3 regions of the Streptomyces sp. NPDC019396 genome follow, and region 1 is predicted to be linked to each of the others. Evidence: riboswitches for the same ligand, from Rfam matches in the RefSeq annotation. Region 1 holds a riboswitch; each other region holds the start of a gene.

What was found. Region 1 has a riboswitch for thiamine pyrophosphate ahead of ABZ532_RS25820 (thiamine ABC transporter substrate-binding protein). Riboswitches for the same ligand answer to the same signal wherever they lie in the genome.
Region 2: it holds a riboswitch for thiamine pyrophosphate, as region 1 does, so the genes downstream of both, thiO (glycine oxidase ThiO) here and ABZ532_RS25820 (thiamine ABC transporter substrate-binding protein) in region 1, are expected to answer to the same signal.
Region 3: it holds a riboswitch for thiamine pyrophosphate, as region 1 does, so the genes downstream of both, thiC (phosphomethylpyrimidine synthase ThiC) here and ABZ532_RS25820 (thiamine ABC transporter substrate-binding protein) in region 1, are expected to answer to the same signal.

The regions. Positions count from the first base shown of each region.
Region 1 is NZ_JBEYBS010000026.1:10,247-13,515, forward strand. It holds gene ABZ532_RS25815 (iron ABC transporter permease) at 1-362, opposite strand, end outside; gene ABZ532_RS25820 (thiamine ABC transporter substrate-binding protein) at 437-1,522, opposite strand; TPP riboswitch at 1,611-1,721, opposite strand; gene rlmN (23S rRNA (adenine(2503)-C(2))-methyltransferase RlmN) at 1,775-2,881, opposite strand; gene ABZ532_RS25830 (hypothetical protein) at 3,018-3,269, shown strand, end outside.
Region 2 is NZ_JBEYBS010000001.1:338,355-341,623, reverse strand. It holds gene ABZ532_RS01570 (thiazole synthase) at 1-56, opposite strand, end outside; gene thiS (sulfur carrier protein ThiS) at 65-283, opposite strand; gene thiO (glycine oxidase ThiO) at 280-1,482, opposite strand; TPP riboswitch at 1,474-1,587, opposite strand; gene ABZ532_RS01555 (hypothetical protein) at 1,640-2,008, shown strand; gene ABZ532_RS01550 (FAD-dependent oxidoreductase) at 2,037-3,269, shown strand, end outside.
Region 3 is NZ_JBEYBS010000007.1:210,872-214,140, reverse strand. It holds gene ABZ532_RS10855 (YibE/F family protein) at 3-1,364, opposite strand; TPP riboswitch at 1,436-1,548, shown strand; gene thiC (phosphomethylpyrimidine synthase ThiC) at 1,542-3,269, shown strand, end outside.

The sequences.
Region 1 (3,269 bases):
AGGCGCACGCCCCACAGCTCGTCGAGCAGCCCGCCGCGCCCCAGCAGCGCCAGGAAGGCGGTACCGACCACCACGGTCGGCAGCACGAACGGCACGGTGACGACCGCGCGCAGCAGTTGTCTGCCCGGGAAGTCGAAGCGGGCGAAGACGTAGGCGCCGGGCAGTGCCAACAGCAGGGTGAGGCCGGTGGAGGCCAGCGCCTGCCACAGGGTGAACCAGAGGACGTCCAGGATGTCCGGTCGGCTCAGCACCTCGCCGATGTGGCCGAAACGCCAGACGCCGTCCGGTCGGAGCCCGCGGCCGACGATCCCGGCCACCGGGTACGCGAAGAAGACCGCGAAGAACGCGACGGGCACCGCCATCAGGGCGAGCCGCGCCGCGTCCCCCCCTCGCGTCCCGGGCGGCCCGGGCGACTCGGGTGTCCTGGGGAGCTCGTCTACTTCAGGACGAGTGAGGACCACGACTGGATCCACTGGTCGCGGTTGTCGGCGATCTTCTGGGGTGCCATGGTCTCCGGCTTGTCGACCACGGCACCGAACTGCGTGAAGAGCGCGGGCAGTTTGGCGTCGTTCACGACCGGGTTGACGAACATGTTGAGCGGCATGTCCTCCTGGAACTTCTTGCTGATCAGGAAGTCCAGCAGGGCCTTGCCCCCGGCCTCGTTCTTCGCCCCCTTGAGCAGACCCGCGGCCTCGGTCTGGCGGAAGCAGGTGCCGGTGGCGACTCCGGTGGGCGCCTCCTTGGGCTGCGGCTCGGAGTAGAGCACCTCGACCGGCGGGCTGGAGGCGTACGAGACGACGAGCGGCCGGTCGCCCTTGGCCTTCTTGCCGCCTGCGGAACCGGAGAACTCCTGGTTGTAGGCGAGCTCCCAGCTGTCGACGACCTTGACCCCGTTGGCCTTGAGCTTGGCCCAGTAGTCCGGCCAGTCCTTGTCCCCGTACGTGGCGGCGGTGCCGAGCAGGAAGCCGAGGCCCGGCGACGAGCGTTCGGCGTTCTCGACCACGAGGAGGTTCTTGTAGGCGGGCTTCGCCAGATCGTCGAAGGTCTGCGGCGGGGCCAGCTTCTTGTCGGCGAAGTACTTCTTGTCGTAGTTGACGCAGATGTCGCCGGTGTCGACGGGCGTGACCCGGTGCTCGTCCTTGTCGAGCTGCCGGTCCTCGGGGACACGGTCCAGGCCCTTGGCCTCGTACGGCGTGAAGACGCCGTTGTCGAGGGCCCGCGACAGGGTGGTGTTGTCGACGCCGAAGAACACGTCGCCCTGAGGGGATCCCTTGGTGAGGATCTCCTTGTTGAGGGCCTCGACGGCGTCGCCGCTCTTCAGCACCTTGACCGTGTAGCCGGTCTGCCGGGTGAACTCCTTGAGCACCGCCGGGGTGGCGGCGAAGGAATCATGGCTGACGAGCGTCACGGTCTTGGATGCCCCTGAACCGCTGTCCTCGGACTCCCCGCCGCAGGCCGTGAGCGTGCCGGCGCCGAGGGCCGCGACCAGGGCCGCGACCGTGATCTTCTTGGTGGTGCTCACTGAGCTTCCTCCTGGAGTGACCAGGAAGAGACGCGGCCCTGCCACGTCGGCGGATCCCGGGGATCCGGAGCCGGGCAGGGCGCAACAGCTTGAGTCTCGTCCGAACTTCCTACCCGGAATGACCCGGGCGAGGTTCAGAGGGTCTGCGGTCTGACGATCACCGCACTCTCAGCGCTGTGGCGCTCCCCTGTCGGAATATGTGAATGTTCGGGGCCCAGCGTACATGGGCCCCCTGGAGGCCCGGCCCAAGGCTCAGCGCTCGGATGCTGCGAGCTGACCGCAGGCCCCGTCGATCTCCTGCCCCCGGGTGTCGCGCACGGTGACCGGCACCCCATGAGCGGCGATCGCCTCGACGAACGCCTTCTCGTCCTCGGGACGGGAGGCCGTCCACTTGGAACCCGGCGTGGGATTCAGCGGGATCAGGTTGACATGCACCCGCTTACCCTTGAGCAGCCGTCCCAGGAGGTCTCCACGCCATGCCTGGTCGTTGATGTCGCGGATGAGGGCGTACTCGATGGAGATACGGCGGCCCGACTTCTCGGCGTACTCCCAGGCGGCGTCCAGCACCTCCCGCACCTTCCAGCGGGTGTTCACCGGCACGAGGGTGTCGCGCAGCTCGTCGTCGGGAGCGTGCAGGGAGACGGCGAGCCGGCATTTGAAGCCCTCGTCGGCGAACCGCTGCATGGCCGGGACGAGCCCGACGGTGGAGACGGTGATGCCCCGCTGCGAGAGCCCGAGGCCGTCCGGCTCGGGGTCCGTGAGCCGGCGGACGGCTCCCACGACCCGGTTGTAGTTGGCGAGCGGCTCGCCCATGCCCATGAACACGATGTTGCTGAGCCGCGCCGGGCCGCCGGGGACCTCACCATCGCGCAGCGCCCGCATACCGTCGACGATCTGGTGCACGATCTCGGCGGTCGACAGATTGCGGTCGAGGCCCGCCTGGCCGGTCGCACAGAACGGGCAGTTCATACCGCAGCCCGCCTGCGAGGAGATGCACATGGTGACCCGGTCCGGGTAGCGCATCAGCACCGACTCGACCAGCGTGCCGTCATGCAGCCGCCACAGCGTCTTGCGGGTGGTGTCGTCGTCGCAGGAGACATGCCGCACGACGGACATCAGCTCCGGCAGCAGCTCCGCCGCGAGCCGCTCCCGCGACGCGGCGGGGATGTCGGTCCACTGGCCGGGGTCGTGCGCGTACCGCGCGAAGTAGTGCTGCGACAGCTGCTTGGCGCGAAACGGCTTCTCGCCGATCGCAGCCACCGCTTCCTTGCGCTCGGCGGGCGAGAGGTCGGCGAGGTGCCGCGGGGGCTTCTTGGCTCCGCGGGGCGCGATAAAAGTGAGTTCTCCGGGCTTAGGCATGGCCGTACCAGTGTCGCAGATCGAATCCGGTGCCCTGGCTGCACGCTGTGCACGGTCGTCGAACACCGCTGTCGCGCATTCGTCGCTCCGGGGTCAGGCTGGAATTCCGCGCGTCGTAGTCCCGAGGGGTGCGCCCATGACAGCCGTGGCCGATTCCGCAGCGGGCAAGTGGCTCGCGGGCTTCCTGGAGCAGCCGGTCGTGGGGATGGCTCCGTGGATCGTCTTCGCCGTTCTCTCCGGCCCCGGGCGCTTCGAGGTGGCGGTGCTGATCGCCCTTGGTATCTCGGTCGTCTTCGTCGTCCTCGGAAGGGTCCTGCACCCGGGCACCTCGTTCAAGATCCTCGAAGTGGCCGACGTGGTGTTCTTCGCGTCACTGGCGATCATCGGC
Region 2 (3,269 bases), on a different contig from region 1:
ATGATCAGCCGGGACGAGAACTCCACCCCGCCCAGCACGAAACGGTCGTCTGCCATGAGCCCGGTCACCCGCCCTGCACCGCGGTGAGGATCTCGACCCGGTCGCCGTCACCGAGCGGGGTCCCCGGCCACTCGCTGCGCGGGACGACCGACTCGTTCACCGCGGCCGCGACGCCGGAGCGAGCCGCGGTCAGTGTCGCGACCAGCGTGCCGAGGCTCGTACCCGCCGCGATTTCCCGCGGCTCCCCGTTGACGGAGACGGTCGGATTCACGGTCGTGCTCATACGGACGCCTCCTGGCGTGCGGGAGAGAAGCGATGAGGAGCGAAGGGGCGGGCCTCTTCCGGCAGTTCCCCCGTGACCAGGGCGTCGGCCAGGGCGTCGCCGGTCACCGGGGTCAGCAGTACACCGTTGCGGTAGTGCCCGGTGGCGAGCAGCAGCCCGGGCAGCTCCGTAGGTCCGAGCAGCGGCGCGTTGTCCGGCGAGCCGGGCCGCAGGCCCGCACGGGTCTCGGTGAGCGGCAGTTCGGTGATGCCCGGCACCAGCTCATGGGCGTCGCGCAGCAGCTCGTACACCCCGCCCGCCGTGACCGTGGTGTCCCAGCCCAGCTCCTCGCTCGTGGCGCCCACGACCAGCTCGCCGTTCTCACGGGGCACCAGGTACACCTGGCTGCCCCGCACCACGGCCCGTACCGTCCGCGACAGGAACGGGGCGCGCGGACCCGGCACCGTCAGCCGCAGCACCTGCCCCTTCACCGGCCGCACCGGAGGCAGGACCTCGTCGGGCACACCGGCCAGCCGGCCGCTGAGACTGCCCGCGGCCAGCACCACCTGATCCGCGACCACCTCATGGGCAGCTCCGGGGCCGTCGGCGGTGGGAGCCCCGGGCGGGCCGAGCACCGCCCCGGTGGCGCGGTCGCCCTCGACCGTGAGTCCGGCCGCCCATGTGCGGTGGAAGACCACCCCCGCCCGCTCGCAGGCCACCACCAGCGCACTCGCCAGCCGCCGCGGGTCGATCTGATGATCACCGTCGACCCGCAGTCCGCCTCTGACGCCCGGGGCGAGCATCGGTTCGAGCCGGCGGCACTCGCGTCCGGTGAGCCACACCGACTCCAGCCCGCAGCGGCGCTGGAGCGCGTGCAGCTCGCGCAGATGAGCCCGGTCGTCCGCGTCCAGCGCGACCGCGAGCGTCCCGCAGGCCCGGTAACCGGTGTCCTGGCCGCTCGCCTCCTCAAGCTCCGCGACGAAGTCCGGATAGCGCCGGGCGGAGGCGAGATTGAGGCCGAGGAGCGTCTCCTCGCCGTAGTGCAGCTCGGTGACGGCTGCCAGCATGCCGGCAGCGACCTGTGCGGCCCCGCCGCCCGGATCGGGGTCGGCGAGCGCCGTACGCAGTCCGCGCTGCGCCGACCGCCAGGCCGTGACCAGGCCGATGATTCCGCCCCCGACGACAAGGACGTCGGCGGACGTCCGTGGATGCACGGGCATCCGGACCCTCCCTTCGCCGGCATGACCCGGATCAGGTTCGTACGGTCGGAGGCCGCCTCAGCCTCCCTCTCAGCCCGGTGCGGCCGGGCTCCCGCGAGTAGCAGTACGGTGGTCAGCCTAACTCCGGTCATCAACTCGCAGTAAGGGAGCCCGCACCGTGACCCGCTCGCTCGACGGACTCGTCCTCGCCCCTGTGGCGGACCAGGCCCCGGGCCAGGTGGGCATTCGGACCCGGTTCGCCTACCACGAGCGGGACGGCCAGGTGTGGGCCGAGTACGAGGGCGGGGACGTGGTCCGCGGGCGCCTCGTCGGCACCCGGGACGGCGACCGGCTGGACTTCCGCTATGTCCAGCTCAAGCGGGACGGAACGACGGCATCCGGGCACTGCGTCTCCACGGTGGTCCAACTCCCGGACGGGCGGGTGCGCCTTGAGGAGACTTGGGAGTGGGAGTCCCGGGACGGCAGGGGCACCAGCGTCGTCGAAGAGCTCCCGGCCGGGACTCCGGCCGACCGCCAAGCTTCCTGACGGCTCGTCAGATGATTAGGCTGGCCTGGTGAACGAGCACACCACGCAGCGTCGAGTCGTCATCGCCGGGGCCGGGATGGCCGGGGTGCAGACCGCGGTGGCCCTGCGCGAACAGGGCTACACCGGCGGCCTCACTCTGATCGGCGCCGAGCCGCACCAGCCCTATGACCGGCCTCCGCTCTCCAAGGCCGTGCTGCTCGGCACCGCAGAGGGCTCCGCACTCGACGTCGACTTCGACGCGCTCGACATCGACCTCCGGCTGGGCCGCGAGGTCACCGGGCTGCGCCCGGACGCTCATGAGCTCGACACCGAGGCGGGCCCCGTCCCGTACGACACCCTGGTGATCGCCACCGGCGCCGAGCCCCTCACCCTGCCCGGCACCGAAGGCGTCCAGGGCGTCCATCTGCTGCGCACCCTCGACGACGCACGGCGGCTGCGCCCCGTGCTGGAGCGGCAGCACGACATCGTGGTGGTCGGCGCGGGCTGGATCGGAGCGGAGTTCGCCACCGCCGCGCGCCAGGCCGGCTGCGCGGTCACCGTGGTGGAGGCGGCCGACCGGCCCCTCGCGGGTGCCCTGCCCGCCGAGGTGACCGGGCCGATGGCCGACTGGTACGCCGAGAGCGGAGCCGCCCTCCTCACGGACGCACGTGTCGCCGCCGTCGAGCCCGGGGCGGTCGTCATCGCCGAGGGCGCAGAGGCCGGGGGCGGGGAGGTCCGGCGGCTGACGGCAGGCGCCGTCGTCGTGGGCATCGGCGCGCGTCCGGCGACCGGCTGGCTCGCCGGCTCGGGCATCGGCCTCGGGCCGGACGGATCGATCACCGCCGACGCTCAGCTGCACACCACGCTGCCGGACGTGTACGCGGTGGGCGACTGCGCCTCCTTCCCCTCACGGCGCTACGGCGGACGGCTCCTCGTGCACCACTGGGACAACGCCCTCCAGGGCCCGCGCGCGGTCGCAGCCAATGTGCTGCGGGCGCTGCACGGCGCTGAGGGCGAGCCGCCGCTGACCTATGACCCGGTGCCGTACTTCTGGTCCGAGCAGTTCGGCCGCTTCGTGCAGTACGCGGGCCACCACGAGGGCGCCGGGACACTCATTCGGCGGGGTGACCCCGCGGCGGATTCCGGCTGGTCCGTGCTGTGGCTGAAAGACGGCGCACTGGCCGCGGTCCTGGCGGTCGGCAGGCCCCGTGACGTGACCCAGGGCCGCCGCCTCATCGAGGCGGGCGCCCGCCTGGACCCCGCCCGTGCGGGGGATCCCGGG
Region 3 (3,269 bases), on a different contig from region 1:
CGTCAGACGCGGCGCCTGCGGCCCCTCCCGCCGCGCGCCGGTGCTGCTCCGGTGGTGGCCCCCGAGCGGTCGGCGGAGACGACCAGGGCGGCCAGCGCGGTGGTCAGCGGCACCGAGGCGACCAGGCCGATCGACCCCACCAGCGTGCGTACGATCTCCTCGGCCACCAGCTCGCTGTTGGCGACGGTCCCCACGCTGGACTGCGCGATCGAGAAGAGCAGCAGCAAGGGCAGTGACGCGCCCGCGTAAGCGAGTACGAGTGTGTTGACCACCGAGGCGATATGGTCCCGGCCGATCCTGATCGCTGACTGGTACAGCCTGCGCGGACCCATCGTGGGATCCGCCTGGTGCAGTTCCCACACCGCCGAGGTCTGGGTCACCGTCACATCGTCCAGCACACCCAGCGAACCGATGATCACGCCCGCGAGCAGCAGGCCGGACATGTCGATCTCCGGGTAGAGGCCGTGGATCAGGCCGGTGTTGTCGTCCGTGTTCCCACCGAGCACCGCCCAGCCGATGAACAGCGAGCCGAGCAGCCCGATCAGCAGCAGCGAGATCAGGGTGCCCAGCACCGCCACCGAGGTTCGGGCGGAGATACCGTGGCACATATAGAGCGCGATCAACATGATCGCGCTCGCCCCGACCACCGCCACGGCCAGCGGATTGGAGCCCTGCAGGATCGCGGGCAGGATGAACAGGGTGAGCACCGCGAAGCTTGCGGCCAGCGCGATCAGCGCCATCACCCCGCGCAGCCGTCCCACCAGAACGACGGCGAGCGCGAACAGCCCGGCGAGCAGCGCCATCGGGACTCCCCGGTCCACATCGGTGACCGAATACTGGAGATCGCGCGGCGCGTCGGGCGCGTACGCCACCACCACGCCCTGGTCGGCGCGTAGTTGCCGAGATGCGTCGGGCTGCACGACCTCGATGAACGTGCGGCCCTTGTCCTTGCCGGTCGTGACCTCGACGGTGGCCTTTCCGCAGGTGCCCTGCCGCGAGTCGGCCGACTCACGCCCCTCTGGGGTGGTGGTGTCCCCCGTCGGCGGGACCTGTGCGGCGTTCACGTCCCCGCAGTCGACCCGCTCGACCTTCACGACGCGGCCCTGCTCGGTCTGCCGGTCGAAGCCGACACCGGTGCGTTCGTGCTCCGGCGTACCGCCCGGCCACAGGACGACCAGACCCATCGCGACGGCGGCGGCGAAGGGGATAACCACCGCGGCGATGACCCGCCGCAGATGACGGGAGACGGGCGCGGCGGGGCCGTGCGCATGGCTGTGCGCGTGCCCGTGGGCGGGGGCATGCGCAGGGCCGTGGACGCCGGGCGGCTCGTCGTCGGGATCGTGGGGCTGCGGCGAGGAAGTCACCGCCCGATCATCCCAACCCTGGAGGGGGCCCACTGTTCAGCACGCCAGACGGGGCGCTAGCGTGGTGACACCTTTGCACACGCGGGAGCTCGGAGCACCGGGCTGAGAGGGCGCTGAGCAGCTGCGCCGACCGCCGAACCTGTTACCGGGTAATGCCGGCGTAGGGAGTAGGTCACGATGACCGTTCAGGACACACGCATGCCCGCCCCCGGCCCGAACGAGGGCGAAAACGGGAGCGGGAGGTCCATCGGCTGGCACAAGGGATACATCGAGGGCTCCCGCTCCGATATCCGCGTGCCGGTCCGTCAGGTGCACCTCACCAATGGCAAGGACGTGACCCTGTACGACACGTCCGGACCGTACACCGACCCACACACCGAGACCGATGTCCGCCGTGGTCTGCCGCCGTTGCGCGAGAACTGGATCATCGCGCGCGGGGACACCGAGGAGTACGCAGGACGCCCCGTCCGCCCCGAGGACGACGGGATCAAGCACACCTCGCCGCGCGGCGGGCTGCGCAACCTCGACGCCGTCTTCCCCGGTCGCCCGCGCCAGCCCCGCCGTGGCCGCGGCGGGCAGGCGGTGACCCAGCTCGCCTACGCCCGCCGTGGCGAGATCACGCCGGAGATGGAGTACGTGGCGATCCGGGAGAACGTCTCCCCCGAGGTCGTACGCGAGGAGATCGCCGCCGGACGTGCCGTGCTGCCGGCGAACGTCAACCACCCGGAGATCGAGCCGATGATCATCGGCAAGCGGTTCCTGGTGAAGGTCAACGCCAACATCGGCAACTCCGCCGTGACCTCCTCCATCGAGGAGGAGGTGGAGAAGATGACGTGGGCGACCCGCTGGGGCGCCGACACGGTCATGGACCTCTCCACCGGCCGCAACATCCACACCACCCGCGAGTGGGTGCTGCGCAACTCCCCCGTGCCGATCGGCACCGTGCCGCTCTACCAGGCGCTGGAAAAGGTCGACGGCAGGGCCGAGGAGCTGACCTGGGAGATCTACAAGGACACCGTGATCGAGCAGGCCGAGCAGGGCGTCGACTACATGACGGTCCACGCGGGAGTGCTGCTGCGGTACGTGCCGCTGACCGCGCGCCGCAAGACCGGCATCGTCTCGCGCGGCGGCTCGATCATGGCGGCCTGGTGCCTCGCGCACCACAAGGAGTCGTTCCTGTACGAGAACTTCGAGGAGCTCTGCGAGATCCTCGCCGCGTACGACGTGACGTACTCGCTCGGCGACGGCCTGCGGCCCGGCTCGATCGCGGATGCCAACGACGAGGCGCAGTTCGCCGAGTTGAGGACGCTCGGTGAGCTCAACCAGATCGCCAAGCGGCACCACGTCCAGACCATGATCGAGGGCCCGGGGCATGTCCCGATGCACAAGATCAAGGAGAACATCGACCTCCAGCAGGAGATCTGCGAAGAGGCGCCGTTCTACACCCTGGGTCCGCTGACGACGGACGTGGCACCCGCTTACGACCACATCACCTCGGGCATCGGCGCTGCGATGATCGCCTGGTGGGGCACGGCCATGCTCTGCTACGTCACCCCCAAGGAGCACCTGGGCCTCCCCAACCGGGACGACGTCAAGACCGGCGTCATCACCTACAAGATCGCCGCCCATGCCGCCGACCTCGCCAAGGGCCACCCGGGCGCGCAGGAGTGGGACGACGCACTGTCCGACGCCCGCTTCGAGTTCCGCTGGGAGGACCAGTTCAATCTGGCCCTCGACCCGGACACGGCCCGGGAGTTCCACGACGAGACGCTGCCCGCGGAGCCGGCGAAGACCGCGCACTTCTGCTCGATGTGCGGGCCGAAGTTCTGTTCGATGAAGATCTCCCAGGACATCCGCCGGGAGCACGGCGGGACGGCGGACGAGATCGAGGCCGGCATGGCCGAG